Regions from separate parts of the Chromobacterium sp. ASV23 genome, predicted to be linked through region 2. Evidence: riboswitches for the same ligand, from Rfam matches in the RefSeq annotation. Region 2 holds a riboswitch; the other holds the start of a gene.
What was found. Region 2 has a riboswitch for glycine ahead of JHD59_RS07550 (trimeric intracellular cation channel family protein). Riboswitches for the same ligand answer to the same signal wherever they lie in the genome.
Positions count from the first base shown of each region.

Region 1: another riboswitch for glycine. It lies ahead of gcvT (glycine cleavage system aminomethyltransferase GcvT); the one in region 2 lies ahead of JHD59_RS07550 (trimeric intracellular cation channel family protein).

Region 1 is NZ_JAELTR010000038.1:3,299-15,095, forward strand. It holds gene JHD59_RS14915 (chemotaxis protein) at 1-604, opposite strand, end outside; gene JHD59_RS14920 (PAS domain-containing sensor histidine kinase) at 783-1,937, shown strand; gene JHD59_RS14925 (STAS domain-containing protein) at 1,987-2,301, shown strand; gene fdxA (ferredoxin FdxA) at 2,392-2,715, opposite strand; gene gluQRS (tRNA glutamyl-Q(34) synthetase GluQRS) at 2,808-3,704, shown strand; gene JHD59_RS14940 (amino acid permease) at 4,025-5,308, shown strand; glycine riboswitch at 5,485-5,577, shown strand; glycine riboswitch at 5,592-5,690, shown strand; gene gcvT (glycine cleavage system aminomethyltransferase GcvT) at 5,732-6,820, shown strand; gene gcvH (glycine cleavage system protein GcvH) at 6,886-7,272, shown strand; gene gcvP (aminomethyl-transferring glycine dehydrogenase) at 7,454-10,306, shown strand; gene JHD59_RS14960 (bifunctional 2-polyprenyl-6-hydroxyphenol methylase/3-demethylubiquinol 3-O-methyltransferase UbiG) at 10,520-11,164, shown strand; gene JHD59_RS14965 (bifunctional diguanylate cyclase/phosphodiesterase) at 11,369-11,797, shown strand, end outside.
Region 2 is NZ_JAELTR010000012.1:50,698-62,494, reverse strand. It holds gene JHD59_RS07565 (M20 aminoacylase family protein) at 1-103, opposite strand, end outside; gene JHD59_RS07560 (LysR substrate-binding domain-containing protein) at 205-1,104, shown strand; gene modA (molybdate ABC transporter substrate-binding protein) at 1,191-1,934, shown strand; gene JHD59_RS07550 (trimeric intracellular cation channel family protein) at 2,002-2,616, opposite strand; glycine riboswitch at 2,756-2,853, opposite strand; glycine riboswitch at 2,858-2,944, opposite strand; gene JHD59_RS07545 (DUF3141 domain-containing protein) at 3,375-5,915, opposite strand; gene JHD59_RS07540 (GNAT family N-acetyltransferase) at 6,048-6,593, opposite strand; gene JHD59_RS07535 (LysR substrate-binding domain-containing protein) at 6,636-7,577, opposite strand; gene JHD59_RS07530 (FMN-dependent NADH-azoreductase) at 7,684-8,292, shown strand; gene JHD59_RS07525 (ABC transporter substrate-binding protein) at 8,342-9,136, opposite strand; gene JHD59_RS07520 (ABC transporter substrate-binding protein) at 9,176-10,006, opposite strand; gene JHD59_RS07515 (FMN-dependent NADH-azoreductase) at 10,102-10,749, opposite strand; gene JHD59_RS07510 (GNAT family N-acetyltransferase) at 10,752-11,189, opposite strand; gene JHD59_RS07505 (MarR family winged helix-turn-helix transcriptional regulator) at 11,263-11,730, shown strand; gene JHD59_RS07500 (aldehyde dehydrogenase) at 11,749-11,797, opposite strand, start outside.

The sequences.
Region 1 (11,797 bases), on a different contig from region 2:
CCAGCGTGCGTTCGATCTGCTTGCGCGCCACCGCGCTGTCGTCGGCGAAGAAAATCCGGCGGTCTTCCTTGACCGGCTCGATATTGATGAAGCTGTGGCCGTCATCGATCACGCTGGTTTCAGCCAGAACTTTTTCCACATCCATCATCATCACCAGCGCGCCGTTTTCCAGCTCCGTGACAGCGGTCACCAAGCCGGCCATGCGGTTGGTGATCATGTCGGGCGGCACGCGCATGGCGGACCAGTCCAAGCGCAGAATGGTGTCGACCGCCTCGACCAGGAAGCCCTGAGTGTGGCCGTTGTACTCGGTCACGATCATGATCTCGGGGCGGTTGCTGGTGACGATGCCTGCGTACTTGGCCAGATCGATCACCGGAACCAGCGAGCCGCGCAGGCTGACCATGCCTTCCACCGAGGACGGCATTTCCGGCGCGGAGGTGATTTCCGGGGTGCGCATCACTTCGCGCACCTTGAATACATTAATACCGAACACTTCCTTGCGTCCGGTACGCTGATCATGCCCCAAGGAGAAAAGCAGGATTTCCAGCTTGTTGGTGCCTGCCAGTTTGGTTCTGGCGTCGATTTTTTTGAGAAGCTCTGACACAGAAACCTCCGCAGCATCTTTTGGAATGGCGCACTACTTCCCTTTATACGCCCAGATATGAGTTTTTCCCGGTTTTTTTTGCTTGCGGCCGCTTCTGCCGCGAGTTGGCTCACCGTAGACTGGCCATTATCATACCGTTTAAGTGTTTTTTACAAATGACAGTGAGGCGATGCCTACCATGGTTTCAAGCTTGAAGGATCAACAGCAGTTGGAGGCGGCATTTGAGCAGTTCAACGCCGTGTCGGGTCAACTCATTGATGCATATAAACAACTTGAGGCCCAGGTCAATGTTTTGAATGCCCAACTGGACGAGGCCAACAACCAGTTGCGAAAACAACGAGACGAGAATGCCGCGCTGGCGGAACGCTTGGGTTTGCTGTTGAAAGTCTTGCCGGCGGGGGTGGTGGAGTTGTCTCCTGCTGGCGAGGTGATCGCTCAGAATCTGGCGGCGGAGTCCTTGCTAAGCGGTTGTTATATCGGCGAATGCTGGGATACGGTGTTCGAAAAACTGCAGCGCAGCGAATTGGATGATACCTACGCCTTGTCGTCGGATGGCCAGGGCAGCCGTCTGACCTTGCAATATCAGGATTTACCGGCATCGGGTGGCCGAATTGTGCTTATTCACGATGTCTCGCGCCTGCATCAGCTGACCAGCGAACTGGCGCGGCAGCAAAAGTTGGCGTCGATGGGCAGCATGGCGGCTTCTCTGGCCCATCAGCTGCGCACTCCCTTGGCCAGCGCCATGCTGTATACCGCGAACCTGAAGCAGGATTTGCCGAGACCGGAGGATAGGGCGCGTTTCGTGGACAAGAGCCTGGCCAGAATGCGGGCTCTGGAAGGTTTGATACAGAATATGCTGAGCTTTGTAAGGGGACAGGTTTCGTCGCTGGAGCCGTTGGATGTCGCGGCATTGCTGGATGACGTTTGCGCAATCATGCTGCCGCAGTGTCATGACAAAAGTGTGCATTTCGATTGCCATCCGCCTGCGGTTTCTGCCATAACTGTCTTGGTGGATCGCAAGGCCTTGCAGGGCGCATTGATCAACTTGCTGGAAAACGCCTTGCAATACACGCCGGCGGGCGGGCAGGTGGGGCTGCGGGTAGAGGCCGGGGCGTCGGAAGTGGTTTTCCGGGTGGAGGACAGCGGGCCCGGTGTCGATCCCGCCGTGCAGGACAGGATTTTCGAGCCTTTTTTCACGTCGCGCCCTGGCGGTACCGGCCTTGGCTTGGCTATCGTGAAGAAAGTGGCGGAAGAGCTGGGCGGCGATGTCAGGTGTTGCAACAAGGAGGCGCATGGCGCCTGCTTTGAATTGAAATTACCGCGGGCCGGATAAACGGTTTAAGTTTGTCAGCGAATCAATCAGGGATAGAACAGGGGCAGCGATGAGACCGATTGTTAGAGTCGAGGGGAATGTCGGCACGATGATGCTGATTGGTCAGTTTGACTTCAATCTTCACAAGGATTTCCGCCAGGCCAGCCAGGAGCTGCTGGATAACGCCGCGGTGCAGGAAATACGTGTCGACTTTGACCAGGTGCCGTTTCTGGACAGTTCTGCGTTGGGCATGCTGTTGTTGCTCAAGGAGCGCGCCGCATCGCAGAAGAAGACCATGGTGCTGGTGAACTGCCACGAGGCGGTGCTGCAGGTCTTCGAGATCGCCTGTTTCAACAAGATGTTTACGATTCGCCCAGCCGGTTGAGGGCGGCTCCGCCCTGGTTGGCTTTGACTGGGGCGGTCCCGCGCCTGATTGGGTGCCGCCAGCCCTTTGGAGGAGGCGGGTGGGAGACGCTTAGCGTTCCAGATATTGCAGCTTATCCTTCACCTCCGCCCAGTCTGCGTGGTCCGGCAGCGGGTCGATGCGGTTGACGATGCTGGGCCAGTTCTTGGCCAGTTCCGCATTCAGCTGGATGAAGGCCATTTGGTCCTTGGGTAAATCGTCCTCCGCATAGATCGCGCCGACCGGGCATTCCGCCACGCACAGCGAGCAGTCTATGCACTCGTCCGGGTCTATCGCCAGGAAATTGGGGCCCTCGCGGAAGCAGTCAACCGGGCAGACTTCCACGCAGTCGGTGTATTTGCATTTGATACAGGCTTCGGTTACAACGTAGGCCATTCTTGTATCCTTCTTAAGGCTGGCTCGTGATTTAGGGATAATCGTATTTTAGCGAGAAATTCCCCGCCAAGCGCTCCAGCCGTTCGTTTCAGATGTCCATAGCCACTTACCGGGGCCGTTTCGCGCCCAGTCCAACCGGCCTGCTGCATGCGGGCTCGCTCAGCACCGCCGTTGGCAGTTATCTGGAGGCGCGCCGGCGCGGCGGCCAGTGGCTGCTGCGCATGGAGGACTTGGATCCGCCGCGCGAGGTGCCCGGCGCCGCCGCGGATATTTTGCGCACGCTGGAGGCTTTTGGCTTCGAGTGGGATGGCGAGGTGGTCTATCAGAGCCGGCGCCATGATCTATACAGAGATGCCTTGCGGCAATTGATCGCCTCCGGCCATGCCTATGCCTGCTGTTGCACGCGCAAGGAGATCGCAGCCGCGGCGCAGCGCGGGCTGGATGGCTATATCTACCCCGGCACCTGCCGCAATGGCTGTCCGGATGGCCGCGCAGGCCGCGCCTGGCGGCTGCGGGTGGCGCCGGGCGAGAGCGTTGTCTGCGATAGGCTGCAGGGCGAGTACCGGCAGAATCTGGCGCGCGACATCGGCGACTTCGTGCTGCTGCGCGCCGACGGCTTCTGGGCCTATCAACTGGCGGTGGTGGTGGACGATGCCGAGCAGGGCATCAATGATATCGTCCGCGGCGCCGATCTATTGGTGTCCACGCCGCGTCAACTGGCGGTATACGCCGCGCTGGGCTTGCCCGCGCCCACCTACTGCCACTTGCCGGTATTGACCAACGAGGCCGGCGAGAAATTGTCCAAACAGACGCTGGCGCCGGCGATTTCCGGCGTCGATGCCGCGCAGCAGCTGCGTGCCGCATTGACGCTGCTGGGGCATGCGCCACCGGACGAGTGCGGCGATCTGGCGGAGCTGTGGCGCTGGGCCTTGGCCAGTTGGTCGCTGGCTAGCGTGCCGCGCGGCCCCTTGCGCTTGCGTGCCGGCTGACTGGCTCGCATCGGCTTGGCATGACTTGCGCCGCATGCCGGTTTTTGTGAAAAAAATCGGTAATGCGACATGTTTTTGCATCAAATCTGTGTTCTAATGCGCCCTTTTTTTCGGCGCGACGCCACTTCCCCCACCGCCTGAGACGCTGACTTCGTCTATGTTGAAGCCATGACGCGTGGCGGTCGGCCGTGAGTCCGCCTGTTTCACGCATGCACGACGCCCGTTGCGGACCGGCGGCGCGCCATGCTTTCGTTCGCGATGGAGAATCAGGTTTGAGCGAAAACAGTTCTTCCCCCAAAAAAGGCTCGCTCGGAGTCTGGATGTGCACCGCCCTGGTGGTGGGCAATATGATAGGTTCCGGCGTGTTCCTGCTGCCCGCCTCGCTGGCGCCGTTTGGCGGCATTTCCTTGCTTGGCTGGCTGATCACGGCTGCTGGCGCCATCTGTCTGGCGCTGGTGTTCGCCCGCCTGTCGGCCATCCTGCCGCGCGAAGGCGGGCCATATGCTTATATTCATGCCGGCTTTGGCGATTTTGCCGGGTTTTGGATCGCCTGGGGATACTGGATCGCCTTATGGGCAGGCAATGCCGCGCTGGCGGTGGCGGCCACCAGCTATATGCAAGTGTTCTTTCCTGTTCTCGGCCATAACGAACTGCTGGCTGGCGTTTTCGCCATCAGTCTGATCTGGATCGTTACCTGGATCAACAGTCGCGGCGCGCACAGCTCGGGCGTGGTGGCGGTGGTGACGACCCTGCTCAAACTGCTGCCGCTGGCGGCGGTCACCTTCATCGGTTTTTTCCACCTGAATACCGACAATCTGGCGTTCAATCCTCACCATAAGCCCTTGTTGTCCTCGCTGTCCGCGACCATGGCGCTGACGCTTTGGGCTTTCCTCGGCCTGGAGTCGGCCTCAGTGCCGGCCGGCGATGTCGATCAGCCAGAGAAGACCATTCCGCGGGCCACCGTCATCGGCACCTTGCTGGCCACCGTGCTGTACATCCTGTCCACGATATCGCTGATGGGCTTGATGCCTTCCGATGTGCTGGCAGCGTCGCAGGCACCGTTTGCCGATGCGGCCCGGTTGATGTGGGGGGATTGGGGTTATTGGCTGGTCGGTTTCGGCGCGGTCGTGTCCTGCTTCGGCGCCCTCAACGGCTGGAGCTTGATGCAGGCGCATGTGCCGGCAGCTGCGGCCAAGGACAAGCTGTTTCCCAGCCGCTTCAATCAGCGCAATGCGGCGGGCGTGCCGATCTTCGGCCTAGTACTGTCCAGCACCTTGGTCACCATCCTGATGGCGATGAAATACGCCGGCGGCGACAGCGGAGTGAAGATTTTCGAGTTCATCATCCTGCTGGCCACCGCCACCACCTTGTTGCCATACGCGTTCTGCTCGATGGCGCTGATCGCCATCATGTTGATGCGCGGCAAGGCGTTTGCGCCGCGCGATTACGTGGCGCCGGGCTTCTTCGCCGGCATCGGTTTTGTGTATTCCTTGTGGGCGCTTTACGGCTCCGGCGCAGAGATCGTGATGTGGGGCATGCTGTTGTTGATGCTCGGCCTGCCGATTTATGTCTGGCAGTTGAAAGAGCGCCACGCCGATGATTGAGCGGCGGAAGCGGGATGAATGCCAAAGCGCAGCGCGAAAGCCTGCGCTTTTTTCGTTTCCGAATAGTTTTTATTGATAAAAATGTGCGCTTATTTTCTTTGAGAAACATTTATTCAGACTGTTTGACATCGAAATAAACTCGGCTTGCCAAGGCGGGGAGATGCCCACCATAATCGGCGAGTCATACAGGAGAGAGCGGCACCCGCGGCCGCCGCCGAAGGCGCAAGCGCACCCGCTAATCGCTCAGGCAAAAGGACTGTATCATCGAGCCGGCGGCCGCCGGCTTGCGCAATCTGGAGAGCGGCGCCCGCGCGGCGTCCACCGAAGGGGCTAACGGCTTATCCGGCCGGAAAATCTCAGGTGCAGGGACAGAGGGGTGTGGTTGATAGAGGCTATCCACACTTTTCTCGAAGGAACCGCGCCATGACGGCCCCGAAACGTACTCCGCTGTTTGAAGCCCACATTGCCGCCGGCGCCAAGATGGTCGATTTCGCCGGTTGGGAAATGCCCATCCATTACGGTTCCCAGCTGAAAGAGCACGAAATCGTCCGCACCGACGCCGGCATGTTCGACGTCTCCCACATGACGGTGATCGACATCACCGGTTCCGACGCCAAGGCCTGGCTGCAAAAACTGATCGCCAACGATGTGGCCAAGCTCGGCTTCGAGGGCAAGGCCTTGTATTCCGGCATGCTGACGCCTCAGGGCACCGTCGTCGACGATCTGATCGTCTATCTCACTGCCTATGGCTACCGCATGGTGGTCAATGCCGGCACCACCGAGAAAGACCTGGCCTGGATGGAAGCCCAGAAGGCTGGCTTCGACGTGGCGCTCAAGGTGCGCCGCGACCTGGCGATGCTGGCGGTGCAAGGCCCCAAGGCCATTGAAAAAGTCTGTTCCATCAAGCCGGAATTGGCTGATGCCATCCGCGCGCTGAAAGTGTTCCAGGGCCTGCCGCAGGGCGAATGGTTCTACGCCCGCACCGGCTATACCGGTGAAGATGGCCTGGAAATCATGATTCCCGCCGCCGAAGCCGTTTCCTTCTTCGAACAATTGCAAGCCGTCGGCGTCGCGCCCATCGGCCTGGGCGCGCGCGATACGCTGCGCCTGGAAGCCGGCATGAATTTGTACGGCCACGACATGGACGAAACCGTGTCGCCGCTGGAAGCTGGCATGGGGTGGACCATCGCCTGGGAGCCGGCCGAGCGCCAATTCAATGGCCGTGAGGCGCTGGAAGCGCAAAAAGCCGCCGGCGTCAAAATGAAGCAGGTGGGTCTGGTGCTGGAAGGCCGCGGCGTGCTGCGCGAAGGCCAGAAGGTCCTGGTGGAAGGCGTCGGCGAAGGCGTGATCACCAGCGGCACTTTCTCGCCGACGCTGAAGCACTCCATCGCCATCGCCCGCGTGCCGGCCGCCACCGGCGCTGCCGCCCAAGTGGACCTGCGCGGCACGCTGACCGATGTGCGCGTAGTGAAGATGCCCTTCGTGCGTAACGGCAAGAAAGTATTCGAATAATCGGGCAGCGTCCTTGCGACGACTGCCGTCACCATTGATCCGATCTTAAGCTGGAGAACTTCAAGATGAGCAATATCCCCGCCGAACTGAAATACGTCGAGAGCCACGAATGGCTGCGCCTGGAAGCTGATGGCTCCGTGACCGTGGGCATCACCGCCCACGCACAGGAACTGTTGGGCGACATCGTCTTCGTCGAGCTGCCCAAGATCGGCAGCGTACTGGCCAAGGAAGAACAGGCTGGCGCGGTGGAATCGGTTAAGGCGGCTTCCGACGTCTACTGTCCGATCGCCGGCGAAGTGCTGGAAGTGAATGGCGAGCTGGAAGGCGCGCCGGATCTGGCCAATAACGATCCGTACGGCGCGGGCTGGTTCTTCAAGATCAAGCCGGCCAATGCGTCCGACCTGGACGGCCTGATGGATGCCGCCGCCTACGCCAAGGAAATCGGCGCTTGATGTGATACGCCCCTTAGTCGCAAGACACAGGGGCGTTTGTTTTTTAGCCACGAAAACCACGAAAAGACACGAAAGATAACAGAAAGCCTATTCCGGCTTCTCTCAGTGTGAGCGGCTTTTCGGCTTCGCGTCATGCCGTTCGTGTCCTTTCATGGTTTCCGTGGCAAAAGAAAGGTCTTGTATGTCTCTTGCCGAACTCTTCAATCGTCACGAATTCCTCTCCCGCCACATCGGCCCCAATGACGCCGAGCGCGCCGAGATGCTGGCCGCCATCGGCGCGCCGTCCATCGATGCCTTGGTCGACCAGACTCTGCCGGCCGACATCCGCCTGAACCGCCGTCTGGACCTGCCAGCGCCGCAGCCGGAAGCGGAGGCGCTGGCCGCGCTGAAGGCTGTCGCAGCCAAGAACGTGGTCAACAAGTCCTTCATCGGCCTGGGTTACTACCCGGTGCTGACGCCCACCGTCATCCTGCGTAATGTCCTGGAAAATCCGGGCTGGTACACCGCTTACACCCCGTACCAGGCCGAGATCGCCCAGGGCCGGCTGGAGGCGCTGCTGAACTTCCAGCAGATGGTGATCGACCTGACCGGCCTGGAAATGGCCAATGCCTCGCTGCTGGACGAGGCCACCGCTGCCGCCGAGGCGATGGCCATGGCCAAGCGCGTGTCCAAATCCAAGTCCGTCAGTTTCTTTGTCGACAGCCGCGTGCTGCCGCAGACGCTGGACGTGATGAAGACCCGCGCCAAGTACTTCGGCTTCGAGCTGGTGCAGGGCCATCCGGAAGAGGCCGGCAACGGCGACTACTTCGGCGCCTTGTTCCAGTATCCGGGCGAAGCCGGCGATCTGATCGATCTGACCCCGCATATCGCCGCAGTCAAGGCCAAGGGCGGCATCGTCGCCGTCGCCGCCGACGTGATGGCGCTGGTGGCCTTGAAGTCTCCGGGCGAAATGGGCGCTGACATCGCGCTGGGCAATACCCAGCGCTTCGGCGTGCCGATGGGCTTCGGCGGCCCGCACGCGGCTTACTTCGCGTTCAAGGACGAGATGAAGCGCTCGGCGCCGGGGCGCATCATCGGCGTGTCCATAGACGCCAAGGGCAAGACCGCGCTGCGCATGGCGCTGCAGACCCGCGAGCAGCACATCCGCCGCGAGAAGGCCAACTCCAACATCTGCACCAGCCAGGTGCTGCTGGCCAATATCGCCGGCCTGTACGCCGTCTATCACGGCCCGCAAGGCGTCAAGCGCATCGCCGCCCGCATCCATCGCCTGGCCGCCATCTTCGCCCACGCGGTGCAAGCCGCCGGCGGCAAGCTGGTGTTCGACCGCTTCTACGACTCGGTGCAAGTGGACGCTCCTAAAGCCGACGCCATCTACGCCGCCGCGCTGGCCGCCGGCTACAACCTGCGCCGTGTCGGCAAGACTGTGCTCGGCGTGGCTTTCCACGAAGCCGCCACCGAGGCGGACCTCGCTAAGCTGATCGAGCTGTTCACCGGCAAGCCGGCAGACATCGCTGCCCTGGACGCCGTGGCCAAAGAGGCCATCCCGGCCGCGCTGAAGCGCGAGTCGGCCATCCTGACCCACCCGGTGTTCAACACCCACCATAGCGAGCACGAGATGCTGCGCTACATGAAGAAGCTGGAAAACCGCGACCTGGCGATGAATCACTCGATGATCTCGCTGGGCAGCTGCACCATGAAGCTGAACGCCACCAGCGAGATGATCCCGATCACCTGGCCGGAATTCGCCAATATGCATCCGTTCGCGCCGCGCGAGCAGACTGTGGGCTATCTGGAGCTGATCGAGGGCTTGCAGCGGCAGCTGAAGGCGATCACCGGCTTTGACGCCATCTCCATGCAGCCTAACTCCGGCGCCCAGGGCGAATACGCCGGCCTGTTGGCCATCAGCCGTTACCATGAGTCGCGCGGCGAAGGCCATCGCAATATCTGCCTGATTCCGCAATCGGCGCACGGCACCAACCCGGCCACCGCGCAGATGATGAATATGCAGGTGGTGGTGGTGAAGTGCGACGAGGCCGGCAACGTCGACGTGGCCGATCTGAAGGCCAAGGCCGAGCAGCATGCTGCCAACCTGGCCGCGCTGATGATCACCTATCCGTCCACCCACGGCGTGTTCGAGCAAAGCATCAAAGAGATCTGCGAGATCGTCCACGCCCACGGCGGCCAGGTGTATATGGACGGAGCCAACCTGAACGCGCAGGTGGGGCTGACCCGTCCGGCGGACATCGGCGCCGACGTGTCGCACATGAACCTGCACAAGACCTTCTGCATCCCGCATGGCGGCGGCGGGCCGGGCATGGGCCCGATCGGCCTGAAGGCGCACCTGGCGCCGTTCATGGCCAACCACGTGGTGGCTTCGGTGCCGGGCGCGGAAGAGGGGCAGACCGCAGTCTCTGCCGCGCCGTTCGGCTCGGCTTCCATCCTGCCGATCTCGTATATGTACATCGCCATGATGGGCGCGGAAGGCATGAAGCAAGCCACGGAAAACGCCTTGCTGTCCGCCAACTATCTGGCTACTCGCCTGGCCGAGTACTTCCCGGTGCTGTACACCGGTGTCAATGGCCGGGTGGCGCACGAGTGCATCATCGATCTTCGTCCGCTGAAGGCCGCCTCCGGCGTTACCGAAGTGGATGTGGCCAAGCGTCTGATGGACTACGGCTTCCACGCGCCGACCATGAGCTTCCCGGTGCCGGGCACGCTGATGATAGAGCCGACCGAGTCCGAGCCCAAGGCCGAGCTGGACCGCTTCATCGCCGCGATGGCCGCCATCCGCGCCGAGATCGACCAGGTGCAGAACGGCGTATGGCCGGCGGACAACAATCCGCTGGTCAACGCGCCGCACAGCAAGGCCGACATCGCCGGCGAGTGGGACCGTCCTTACAGCCGTGAGCAGGGCCTGTTCCCGCTGCCCTACGTGTTGGAGAACAAGTTCTGGCCGAGCGTGAACCGCATCGACGACGTGTATGGCGATCGCAACGTGCAGTGCAGCTGCCCGAGCATCGACAACTATCAGTAAAACTCGTCTCCTAACTGTAAACGACCCCGTCCGGCGTTGCTTGACGGGGTTTTTCTTTATCTTGCAGGCCATCATTTAGGTGTAAATACTTAGTATGTGTATCTAAGTAGTAACAATTTCCCATAAGAACTATTACTAGTAAGTAGTTTCCACCTGCCGATGATTTGCCTTGTCGGCGCTTGTTTTTGGGAGTGCGTGAGCAGGGGAATAAATATGGGTGCCGCGGATTTCGATGGTTTTTATCGCAGCAATGCGTCGTTCTATGGGGACCGGCCAGCGCTGTCCCTGATTTATTATCTGGATAAGTACAATGTGAAAGGAGAGGGCGTCGGACTGGATCTGGGATGCGGCCAAGGGCGTAATGCCCTGTATCTGGCGCGCCGCGGTTTTTCCATGCGTGGCCTGGATCAGTCTGCGGAGGCGGTGGCTCGTTTGAGCGGGCTGGCCGACGAGTTGCAACTCGATGTCAACGGAGGCGTGGCCGATTTGGCCAATATGGCGGAGGCGGATATCGAGCCGCAGCATTATCAGATCATCGTGGCCTATACCCTGCTGGATCATTTGAACGAAGAGGCGGGTGCCAGATTGGCGCAAGCCATGGTATCGGGCCTTGCGCCAGGCGGCTTTTTGTTCGCCTCGGTCTTCCTAGTGGATGATCCGGGTTGTTGCGGCCGCGGAGGGCGCGCCAGCGAAACCGCCGCTTATATCCGGCATTACTACCGTTCCGGCGAACTGAGAGCGCAGTTTTCTCAACTGGAGGCCTTGGCCTATCAGGAGGAGTATGCGCTCGATCTCAGCCATGGCTGGCCTCATCACCACAGCATGGCCAGATTGTTTGCGCGCAAACCGATCAATTAAAGATATTCGCATCATTCAAGCAGGGCGAGCGCCCTGCTTTTTCATTCTGCAACTGAAACGCCTGTTTGCCGAAATTGCGGCGGTGAAAATGCCGGCTGCGCAAAATAACAGCAGCGTCGGCGATCTCGTTTGCTACAATGGCAAGCCTTGCCGATAGACGGCGAGCCGAATTTTTGATGAATAAATAAAAGGTTAACGGCAATCATGCCGAAGAAGAACGTCATCTCCTGGCAGGGAGACAATTTGCCGATGCTGGAGGCTTTGAGCCTGCCGGTTTGGGTGTTCGATATCGATAACAAACGCGTATTCTGGGCCAATCCGGCCGCTCTGGAAGTGTGGGGCGCCGATAGCCTGCAGGAATTATGCGCGCGCGACATGTCGCGCGATATGTCGGTATCCGTGGCGCAGCGGCTCAGCCAGTATCAACAGGATTTCGAACGCGACAATGCCGTGTTCACCGAGAGCTGGACGCTTTACCCCAAAGGCATGCCGCGGCAGTTGAAAGTCGTATTTCGCGGCATTCAGGTGGAAGGCCGGATGATGATGTTCTGCGAGGCGCAGAATACGCTGTCCACCGATCCCGCCACGTTGCGCAGCGCCGAGGCGCTGATGCATACCTCCATGCTGGTCACG
Region 2 (11,797 bases):
CCTCGAACCCCAGCTCCGGATGAGCGTGTATTTGGCGGCGCAGCGCGATGAACTCGTTTACCTTGCCCAGGATTTCCGGGAGGATGAAGGGATCGTTTGCCATGGTTTGCTTTCCGTTGATGTGAGGGTGCCGAACCATGCTAGGCAAAACTATTTGCGCTGAATAAGCACAAATATTGATAGCCATAACCATGAGTTATCCACGTGAGTCAACTCAAGCAACATCAACTGCGGGCCTTGGTCGCGGTGGCGGATCACGGCAGCATCAATGCGGCCGCGCGCGCGCTGTACGTCACGCAGCCTGCCATCACCAAGGCGCTGCGCGAATTGGAGACGGAGCAGGGCGTGCCCTTGTTGCTGCGCAACTCCTGGGGCGTGACGCTGACAGAGGCCGGACAGACGCTGCTCGGCTATGCGCGTCTGGTGATACGGGAGCTGGAGAGGGCGCAGCAGGAAATGGATCGGCTGCGCTCCGGCCGCGAGAGCAGCCTGCGCATCGGCCTGACCCCGCTGGCCGGTTTCGAGATTTTGCCGCAGTCGTTTGCGGCCTTTCGGCGCGCCATGCCGCAGGTGCGGGTGGATTTCCTGGAGCAGGATGGGAAACAACTGCTTGAGGGCCTGCGCAGCGGGCAGCTGGATTTCGCGCTGGGTGCCTTCTCCGCGCCGCCAGACGATCCATTCGTGCGGGTGGAGCGGCTGTGCGAATCCCCATCCGGCTTTGCCGTCCGCGCGGAAAGCCCGTTGCGGCATGCCACCGCGTTGGCGGAATTGCGGCAGGCGGAGTGGCTGCATACTGATCAGAGCGGCCAGTACGAAAGCTTTGTGCATGGCATGTTTGCGCGCGAAGGACTGGCGCCGCCGGAACGAGTGACTTGCTGCACGTCCAATGTCTTGCTGTGCGGGCTGCTGATGACGATGGATGCCGTGGTGCCGATGTCCAATCAGGCCTTGCAGGCCACTCTGACGGCGCAGCGTTTTGTCGAGCTGCCGCTTAAGCAGCGGCCGCCGAGGCTGAGCCTGTTGCTCTTGGTGCGGGAGGGCGCGCTGCTGAGCCGGGCCGCGGAATGGTTCATCGCCCGCATTCGCGAGGCGCAAACCGTTTGAATCGGTTTCGGCCATGCCGACTTTGGGTCTTTTTTTGTTCGCAACGCATGCCCTATGCTGAATCGTGAAGTTTCAGGGAGCGCATCATGCCGAAGATATTGGCGGGGTGCCTGCTGGCCTGCGCATGGGCCTTTGCCCATGCCGCGCCGGTCACGGTGGCCGCCGCCAGCAATACTGAGCCGGCGCTGAATGAGATCGTCAAAAAATTCACGGCAAAGACTGGCGTAACGGTAAAGGTGGCTTATGGTCCCGCGGTGGCGCTGGCCTCGCAGATTGCCAATGGCGCCGCGTACGAAATCTACATCTCGTCCAGCGACGAATATACCCATAAGCTGCAGATGCAGGGGCGCTGTCTGGAAGAACCGCGCATCTTTGGTTTGGGTTCCCTGGTGCTATGGTCGCTGGCGGCGGATTTTCATGAGAGCGGCTGGCTGGAGTGGCTGCGCCAAGGCAGAGGCAAGATCGCGCTGCCGGATCCCGAGTCCAGCATTTATGGCCAGATGGTTTTATACAGCTTGAATCATTACCAACTAGCGGAACGCCTGCGCCCGCGTTTTGTCAGGGCGCCGGATGTGGCCCATGCCGCCGAAATGGTGGCGTCCGGCAAGGTGGCGGGCGGTTTCGTTTCCAAGTCTCAGGTGCTGGAGCGCTCACGTTTGGGCAAGGGGCATTGGGTAGAGATTCCGCCGGATAGTTACCCGACTATCCGGCAGACGGTGGCGCTGCTGACGCCGGCGGCAGGCCATCCGCAAGCCCGGCAATTGTTCGATTACCTTTTCAGTCCCGAATCGCAGAAAATCTGGCGCGCGTATGGCTATGCCAAGCCGTGAGGCGCGAATCATGAGCCATGGCTTGCGATGCGTGATGCAAAACACCCCGCGAAAGCGGGGCGGGGTGTCAGTGATGATCGTGGCGGTAGGCGAAAACCGGCAACTGCCACTCGCGCCACAGCGCGGTCATTCGCAGCGCCAGGCCGAAGGCGAAGCTGGCGGCGATGTTCCAGTCGTGAGCAACCTCCAGCGCGTTTAATCCCAGGTAGAGAATGGCCACCAAGAGCGATACGCTGGCATACAGCTCGCGACGGAACACGATGGGCACGCGATTGCACAAGACGTCGCGCAGAATGCCGCCGGCAATGCCGGTGATCATGCCGGCCATGACCACGATGACCGGGTGATAGTGCATGCCTAGCGCCACATCGCAGCCGATGATGGTGAAAGCCACCAGGCCCAGCGCATCCAGCACCAGGAATAACCGGTTCAGATGGCGCATGAAGCGCGCGGCCAGCACGGCGGCGATGCCGCCGGCCACCACCAGCAACACGTACTCCGGGTGTTGCGTCCAGCCTATCGGGTAGCGGCCGAGCACGATGTCGCGCACGGTGCCGCCGCCCAGCGCGGTGAGGAAGGCGATGACGGTGACGCCGAAGATGTCCATGTGGCGGCGGCCCGCAGCCAGCGCGCCGGTCATCGCTTCCGCGGTGATGGCGATCAAATAGATCAGGCTCAGCATGGCAAGCTCCCGCGCGCGGTGGCGGCGGATTGGCGTGAAAAAGGGAAAAGAGCGTCTACTGGCGCGGCGGGCAAAAGCGCGCGGCCGATGGCGGGTGCGGACAAGGCAGTCTCCTGGGTGGATTCCGGGTTGCGGAACAGCCTCTCCCCTTGTCCTTTTACCTGAGAGTTGCATGGCCGGCGGCCACTTGCCCCTTCGGTGGACCGCTCGCGGCGGCCTCTCTCCAATCGGCTTGAATCAATGGTGCACTGCGGTACTGCTTGCCTGAGCGATTATGGGAGTTTGCGTCTTCGGCGGGGGCGGCGCCCCTCTCTCCCGCAGCGCGTCAAATATTAGCCATTGCTGTTTTAATAGTCAATATTTAGAACCTATTGATGATCATTTTCCTGCATGGACCAATTGCGGCGGAGGGATGGCGCAGAGTGGATGGGATCAGTAGAAGCGACGCCAGGGGCTGTTGACGTTTGGTGAGTGGATCGCGTTTGAGCCGATTTGGACCGGAGGCAAGGACTGGGCAAAGCGGCCTCCGGCCCAAAGCGGCCAAACCCGCAGGGCCGGGTGCCTTTCGCGCCGACTCTTCGTTGTTCCGCGCTGGCAGAGAATGACTATGCGGCGCGCGAAACGCCTCGATTCGGCGCTAAATGCGCTCCGGCGCGACCGCTCACCAAACGTCAACAGCCCCTAGCCAAACCTGCGAAAGCGTTTGAGGTGGGTTGGCGATAAAACCGGAGCGCCTGTCGGCGCCCCGGCATGGTGCGTCAGGAGTCCTTCTGCTGCTTGGCGGCGGCAGCCGGCTTGACGGTTTTGACTGCGGCAGGCGCTTGGCCGTTGGCCTTGGCCGCGGGCTTGCGGGCTGGCGCAGGCTTGGCTGGCGCGGCAGCTGTTTGAGCCTCGGCTTTTACGGTTGGGGCGGGATGGGCTGCGCCTGGCTTGGTCGCCGGTTTGGCCGCCGCCGGTTTGCGCGTGGAGGTGGTCTTGGCTGGCGCCGGCTGGATTTCAGACTTGGCCGTCGGAACGATAGCTTTGGCGGCAGGGGACTGAGCCGGAGCCGGAGCCGGCTTGACTGCAACCGTTTCCGTCGCGCGAGGGGCGGCCGGCTGAATCGCGGCCTTGTCCAGAATGGCCTGGCGGTCTTGTTCGGACAGACCAAGCACATTCGCCGCCTGTTCCAGCCGTTGCTGTTGCTCCGCAGGAATGTCATGGCGATTCACCAGCAGCAGGTCGCGCACCAGCATCCAGGCCTGGTGGCGGATGTGCTGGTCGGGCAGCAGCGTGCTCAAGCCGTTCAGCGCGCGCTGATGATCGGCACGCACCAGGGCGACCTGTTTGCGGACGGTAGCCTTCAGCTGCATCAGCGTCAGCGGATATTCGCGCTGCACGCCGCGCATGGTGCGGCGGATGGCGTTGAACGGCCGTTCATCGATGACGCCCATGCCGATGCCGACATAGACCAGCAGCCGGATGAAGCCATCAGCCAGCGTGCCTTGTTCGAAGCTCGGGTCCAGCGCCTCGCGCTTCAGGCGCGCCAGCTCGCGGCTTTCCCAGGTGAGCGCCTGCTTGCGCTCTTCGCCGGCGGGCTGCACGCCTATCAGCGTGGCCAGTTGCGGCGATTCGTAAATCCCGCGGAATAGTTGTTCCTGGGCGGCGTCGCGCAGGTCGCGGTAATGATCCAGCGACTGGACGATGAAGTCAGACATCCGCTCCTGCCACTGCCACAGCGGATTGTCCGCGGAAACCGGGCGGCGTTGTTCGCGCACCTTGGCGGCGAGTCCGGGCAGCCACCACAGCCAGGGGTTCTTCGGCGAGATCAGCGTGCGTTCGAAGCGGGCGGGATGCAGCTCGCGCAGCAGGCGGGCGCTGGCCTCGTTGCTGAAGGCGCGCACCACGGGGGACAGATAGCGGTCGTACACGCCCTGGTTGATTTCGGAGACGCGTTTCACCACCTCGAAAGCCTGCTCGTCTTCGCGGCCGTCATCCAGCGCCAGGATGTCGGATACATCGCGGGCTTCGAAACGGATGATGTAGCGGCCTTCGATGTATTCCTGGCCCGGCGCGTCCGGGGCGATGTCTTCGATGATGGCTTCGTACAGGCCGGGCGCCAGCACGTCGATCAGGTCCAGCGCGTTGGCGAACTCGCTGTGCTCCTTGTTGGCCACGCCGGCGGACACGAAGATGCCGAGGTGCCCCACTTTGTTGTGCAGGCAGTAGACGATGGTCTGCTCGTTGTTGCGGATGTCCTCGACGCTGTCGTACAGGTCGGCGATCCAGTTCAGCGCCTGCTGCGGCGGGGTGATGTTGTCGCCCCAGGAGGCGAACACCATGATGGGCGAGCGGATGTTGCGCATGTCCACGCGCATCGTGCCGTCATGGCTGGTGATCTTGCCGTGGACCAGATCGTTGCCGACGAACAGCTTCTGGGTGATCCACTCCATCTCCACCTTGTTCAGCAGGTAGTGGCCGCCCCACCAGCGTTCGAAATCGAGATAGCGTTGCGGCTCGGTATCCACCTTGGAGTACAGATTGTAGGACTTCTTCCAAAGGGTGTTGGCCGGGTCCAGCTTCTCGAAGTTTTCCACCAGATGGGCGCCGTCGAAGTGGCCGTTGCCCAGGTCGCCGGCCAGCGAGGCGCTCCAGGTGCCGCCGTTCAGGCCACCGGCGTAACGCATGGGGTTCTTGCCGCGCACGCCGGCCCAGTAGGACAGCGGCGAGCCGGCCAGCAGGATCGGGCCAACCAGATCCGGCGCCACCGAAGCCAACATGGCCAGCGCCCAGCCGCCCTGGCAGTTGCCGATGACGAAGGGCTTGCCGTCGCTGTTCGGGTGCAGTTCGTTGACGCGCTTGAGGAAATGGCCTTCGGCCTTGGCCACGCTTTCTATGGTTTGGCCCGGCACAGGTTGCGGGAAGAACATCACGAAGTAGCAGGGATGTCCCTGCTGCAGCGCGATGCCGATTTCGCTGTCCATCTTGAAGCCGCCAATGCCGGGGCCGTGGCCGGCGCGCGGGTCGATGACCACGAAGGGGCGCTTGGCCGGATCGGTGGCTGGGCTGCCCTCCGGCGGCTTGATCGCCGCCAGCGCGTAGTTGGCCGGATCGGGCAGCTCGCGCGCGTCCATGATGATGGTGTAGTCGAACACCAGCACCGGCGGCTTGCCGCTTTCACAGTGTTCCAGATAGGTGGCGCCGCGCTGATACAGCGTGTCCCAATACAGAACACCGCGCTGGCAGGCGTCCAGCCAGTAATCAAACAACGGTTGGGCAAACGGGATTTTCCCGTCTCGAACTGCAGTAGTTGACCACATTGCAACCCCTTGCGTTTTGATGAGTGGAAACGGTGTGCGGCCAAGGCAACGGCCTTGGCTGCCACTGTACTCGTTATCTGCTGCAATGCAATAAATGCGAATGGTCTTGAGGCGATGTGTGGCGCGCAGCCATCAGCTTGTTGCACTGCAACTATTGTTTCGAGTGGCAGAGGTCGACAGAGTTTCCAGCGATTTGACCATCACCACGCTGCGATAGGCTTTGTCCGGCCATTGCAGCGGGGCTTCCACGCGGTAGCCGCGCCGCTGATAGCGGCGGACCAGGTGGGTGGCGTCCTGGGCGGTATCCAAGCGAATGGCGGCGCAGCCTTGCGTTCGCGCCCAGTTTTCCGCCGCGTCCAATAGTCGTTCGCCCAGGCCGTGGCCTTGCCATTCCGGCGCGACGGCCAGTTGCGACAGCACGGCGCCGTCGGGTTGTCGGAATTGCAGGCAAGGCGAGTTGAGTCGGGCGCGATGCACCGTGACGGTGCCGGCCAGCTGGTTTTGGTGCCAGGCCAGCAGGCAGTGGCCGCCCTGGATGCGGCGGCGGGTCACGTCGGGGCTTTGATCCACCGCGGTGTAGCGCAGCCCCATCGCGGCCAGTTGGGCGTAGGCGTGGTGCAGCAGATCGGTCAATTGTTCTATCGAATCGGATTCGGTTAAGGGTCGCAGCGTGAACATGGGAAGGTTTCTTCAGGGGGCGAGACCCTCATGAAGCAAGCGTCATGCCTGGTGGAGATGGGGCCGTCCCCAGTCGCCGGCCATTTCCTCGCTGATCAGGTCTTCCGCGATGAAGTCCAGAAAGGCGCGGACGGCCGGCGACAGGCCGCGGCGGGTAGGGAAGGCCGCATGCAGGATGCCCCAGGGAAAGTCGTATTGCGGCAGAATATGGCTAAGCCGTCCATCGGCCAGCGCTTGGTGGCAGACATTGGTGGGCAGCGCGGCGATGCCGATGCCGGCGATGGCGGCCTGCAGCAGCACGATCATGTCGTCGGTCATCAGTCGGGGCGCATCGATGTGAATGGTGTAGGTCTGGCCGACATTGTCCAGCAGCACCCACTGGCCGCGGCCGTCCGGCCGGCTCATCGTCAGCGCGGGCAGCGCGGCCAGCCGCTCTGGCGCTTGCGGTTCGCCGTGCTTTTCCAGGAAGGCGGGGCTGGCCACCAGGATGACCCGGCTCTTGCCCAAGGTGCGCACGACCAGGCTGGCGCTGTCTTCGATGACGTTGCGCACCCGGAGCGCCACGTCCACCCCTTCCTCGATCAGGTCCACCCTGCGGTTGGTGGCCTCCAGCGCCACCCGCACCTGAGGGTGGCGCGCCAGAAAGCGCGGCAGCGCGGCGCTGAGCATGGTCTTGGCCAGCAGTTCCGGGCAGCTGACCCGTATCAGGCCGCGCGGTTCGGCGCTGCTTTGCAGGATGGTCTCATCGGCGGCCTCGGCTTCGGCCAGCATGGCCTGGCAGCGTTGATAATACTGGCTGCCGATTTCCGTCAGCGACAGGCGGCGCGTAGTCCGTTGCAGCAGGCGCACGCCCAGGCGGCTTTCCAGTTCCGCTACCCGCCGCGACAGCGTGGACTTGGGGATGCCCAGCACCCGGGAGGCCGCCATGAAGCCGCCGTGCTCCACCACTTTGGCGAAGTACATCAGATCGTTCAGGTCTCGCATGATTGTCTCGCTGGTGGAACAATGTTTCCGATTTTAGCAGTCTAGTTCGGATTGTTGCTCGTGCTTATCATGCACACATCTCCACCGCACCGCGAAAGACCCGAATATGAAACTGCTGCATCTCGATTCCAGCATCCTGGCCGACAACTCGGTTACCCGCGAATTGTCCGCCGTAGTGGCCAACACGCTGCGTCAGCGTCACGCCAATGTCGAAACCATCTACCGCGATCTGGCGGCCAATCCGATCGCTCACCTGTCCGGCGAAATCGTCGGCGCGCGTTTCGTGCCGGAGACGGACTGGACGCCGCTGCAGCGCAGCGAGGCTGCCTTGACCGATCAACTGATCGAGGAGTTCGTCGCAGCCGACGTGCTGGTGATCGGCGCGCCGATGTACAACTTTTCCATCCCGACTCAGTTGAAGAGCTGGATCGACCGCGTGGCCGCCGCCGGCCGCACCTTTAAGTACACCGAGAACGGCGCGGTGGGTCTGGTGCCCAACAAGAAGGTGATTGTGGTGTCCGCCCGCGGCGGCGTGCACAGCGGCGAGCAGGGCAGCCTGATGGACTTCCAGGAAGATTATCTGGTGAAGGTATTGGGTTTCCTGGGCGTGAGCGACGTCGAAATCATCCGAGCCGAGGCCATCGGCATGGGTCCGGACAAGCGCGCCACGTCGATCCACCTGGCGAAGGAAGCCATCGCCAAGCTGGCGCTGTAACAGCCAATGCAAAGCAGGCCCGGCGCATTGCAGCCGGGCCTGCTTGCGTCTAGTCCAACGGCAACTTCAGCGCCTGCTCCACGCTGGGCTCGGTCAGGTAGCGCCGCATGATGGCGCGCAATGTGCCGTCGCGGTACATCTTGCGCAGCTCGTCCTGCCACAACGCGGCGGCTTGCTGGCTGAAGCGCGCCTTGCTCAGCACGATGCTGCCCGCGGTGATTTCGCTGTCCGGGAAAAAGTCGTGCACCGTCACCTGCTGGGCGGCCTGATGGCTTTGCAGCCAAGGATCGAAGCTGATGGGGTGGCCGAAAGAGGCCGTCACCACGCCGCTGCAGACCATTTTATACAGATCGTCCTCGTTGGCGGCGGTGACAATCTTGTGCTGTTGCGCCAATCCATCCAGAAACTTGTCTTCGGCCGGGCTGTGGCGGTAGCCGCGCACCATGCCCCAGCGCAGGTCCGGCAGCTTGAGCAGCGCATCCAGCGTGGAGACATTCACGCCGCGGTGCAGCAGCACCAGATTCTTGCTGTGATGGTAGACCACCATCCACAAATAGCGTTGTCGCTCCGGCGTCACGGTGGTGGAACTGCCGATGTCGGCCTGGCCTATCTCCAGCAGCTTCAATACGCGCAGCCGCGGATAATCGCCTTCGCTCTGGATGGGGCAATTCAGCCTGCGGGCCAGTTCGTGAAGGATGTCCGGATCATAACCCTTGCCCAAGTGATAGGCGACGCCGAAGTTGTAATAGGCGATGGTCAGCGGACCGCCGGGACAGGCGGGGTTGGGAGTCGATTGAGCGGTAGCCAGCCAAAGCGAAAGCGCGCAGCCTGCAAGCAGTTTCATCGATCACTCCGTGTAGACGAGATGACATTGCCGTTCTTTTCAGTCTAGCGGCAACTGCATCATTTGCTTGGCGGCCCCTTCGCTGAGGTGGCGCCGCAGGATGTTGAGCAGGCTGTCATCCTGATACATTTTCTTTAGCTCCAAATGCCAATGCTCGGCCGCCTCTTGCGAAAACCTTGCCTTGCTCAGGGCCAGGCCGCTGGCGATGGTTTCTCCGGACGGAAACAAATCCACCACGAGGATGCGTTTGGCGACCTGCGGGTCGCGCAGCCAGCGCCCGTAGCTGGTGGGCAGCGAGAACGCGGCGGTCACGATGCCGTCGTCTAGCATGCGGAACAGATCGTCTTCGTCATTCGCCATCACCAGTTTGTTTTCTGCCTTCATCTGCGCCAGCAATTGATCCTGCTGCGCACTGTGTCGGTAGCCGCGTATGGCGCCCCAGCGCAAGGCCGGGTCGCGCAATAGCTCCGGCAGCGCGCGCGCATGGATGGACGGATGCAGCAGCACCATGTTTCGGGTGTGGTTGTAAGGGAAGATCCAGGCGTAGGCCAGCCGATCCGGCGTGGCCAGGGTGGAAGTGCCAAGGTCGATCTGGCCGCTTTCCAGCATCTTCAGCGCGCGCAGCCGCGGCAGCTCCGTTTCGCTGGCTATTGGGCAATGCAGCCGCCGGGCCAGCTCGCGCACCATGTCTACGTCGTAGCCGTTGCCGTCGCGATAGGCGACGCCGAACTTGTAGAACCCCACGCGTAGCGGGCCGTTGGGGCAGGCCGGATTGGGCGCGGCGTGGCTGGGGAGGGCCAGCAGGCACGAGGCCAGCCACGCCACGGCAAGGTTAGAGCGAATGCGATTCAGCGAGGCGATGGCGTGCATGAGTCCCGAACCCGTGCGGCGACCTGTTCCGTGCCCATGGGATGCGGGCACGGCGATGCCGCGTTGTTATTCCTCGCTGATTATAGTCAAGCCGATTACGCTGTCGCGCGATAAGCCGCGGCTGCGTTGTGGTAGCGTCTGGACTGCCGCTCCACCCATTGTTCCGTCGCCTGGGCTGCCGCTAGCAAGGCTTTGTCGCCGCGTTTCAGCGATTCCAGCTGCAAGATGGATACATCGTTCAGGCCCATGGTGGCCAGCGCGCAGCGCAGATACGGCGTCAAAAAGTCGGGCTGCCAATCCGGTTTGGACTGCATCGGCCCGCCGCTGGCCACGATGACGAAAACGGGCCGGTTGTTCAGCAGGCCGTGTTTGCCATCCGGCCCGCCGCGGAAGGTTCGGCCGGGGCGCATCACCAGGTCCAGCCAGACTTTCAGCGCGGCCGGCACGGTAAAATTGTGCATGGGCGTGGACAGGATTAAGCAGTCGCAGGCCTCCAGTTCGGCAATCAGCTGTTCTGATAGCGCTAACGCCTGCCGTTGCGCATGGTTGCGCGCGTCTTCGCGCATCAGACTGGCTTCGACAAACTCCCGGTTGATGGCATGGAGCGGCAGCAAAGAGAGATCGCGCTCGATAAGGGCGGGCGAGCCGGCCTGCGCCAGCCGCGCGGCCAGCAGCTTGCCGGCCTGGAGGCTATGAGAGTCGGCGCCATTTGGGCTGGCGTTGACGTGCAGAATGCTTGGCATGTTCAGTCCTCGCTTAGTGGCTGCATAAAGCGCAAGGCGGTGGCGACCAGGCCCTGGCGATAATAAAAGCGATGGCCCAGGGTGTTGGACATCGGCGTGTCCAGCAACAGCTTGGCGCAACCATGGCTGCGGGCCAGCTGTTTCAAATGGTTCATCAGGGTTTCGCCCAGGCGTTGGCCGCGGCAGCGTTCATCGGTGACGAGGTCGTCCACATACATGTGCCGGCCATGCACCAGGTTTTCCATGGGACGCCAGCCGGCCAGGGCGGCCAGCTCGCCGTCGCGGTATAGTCCAAGCAGCCGGTAGCCTTGACGGGTCTGGCGCTGCCAGCGCGCGACCAGCTCATCGGCATCCATGAGGTGGGGGCGGAATTGCCGCATCAGCGCAAAGCTGGCGCGGACTGTTTCTGCGGTGTCAATGTCACGGATTTCAAGACGCATGGCTGGTGTCCTGTCGGTATCGTGGTTAATATCAGAGTTCTTACATCATGCAAAATATCAGAGCTTTGATATTATGATCAAGTCATCAAGGGCGGCGTTGCCGGAGCCGGGCGAGGGCAAGCGCGGCGAAGACGGGCATATAGGCTATCTATTGCGTCAGGCCGCTGCGGGCCAACATTTGCGGATGGAGCGCGCATTGGCGGATTTGGGCGTGACGCCGCCGCAGTTCGTGGTGCTGACGATGCTGGCGGCCTATCCCGGACATTCCAATGCGGATTTGGCGCGGCTGGCCTTGCTGACGCCGCAAACCGTCAGCGTCATCGTGGCGAATCTGAAAAAAGCCAGCCTGGTGGAGGCCAGACCGCATGCCAGCCATGGCCGCATCGTGCAATTGCAGTTGAGCGCCAAGGGGGAGGATTTGCTGATGCAAAGCAAGGCGCGGGTGCGTGAGCTGGAGGCGCGCATGCTGGAGGGATTGTCGGCAGTGGAGGAGCAGACGATACGACGTTGGTTGGCGAGGCAGGCTGCCGGCCAGGACTGAGCCTGGCCGGCGAGCAGCTTACAGCTTGATCAGGGTGCTCTTCAGTTCGGTGTATTTTTCCAGCGCA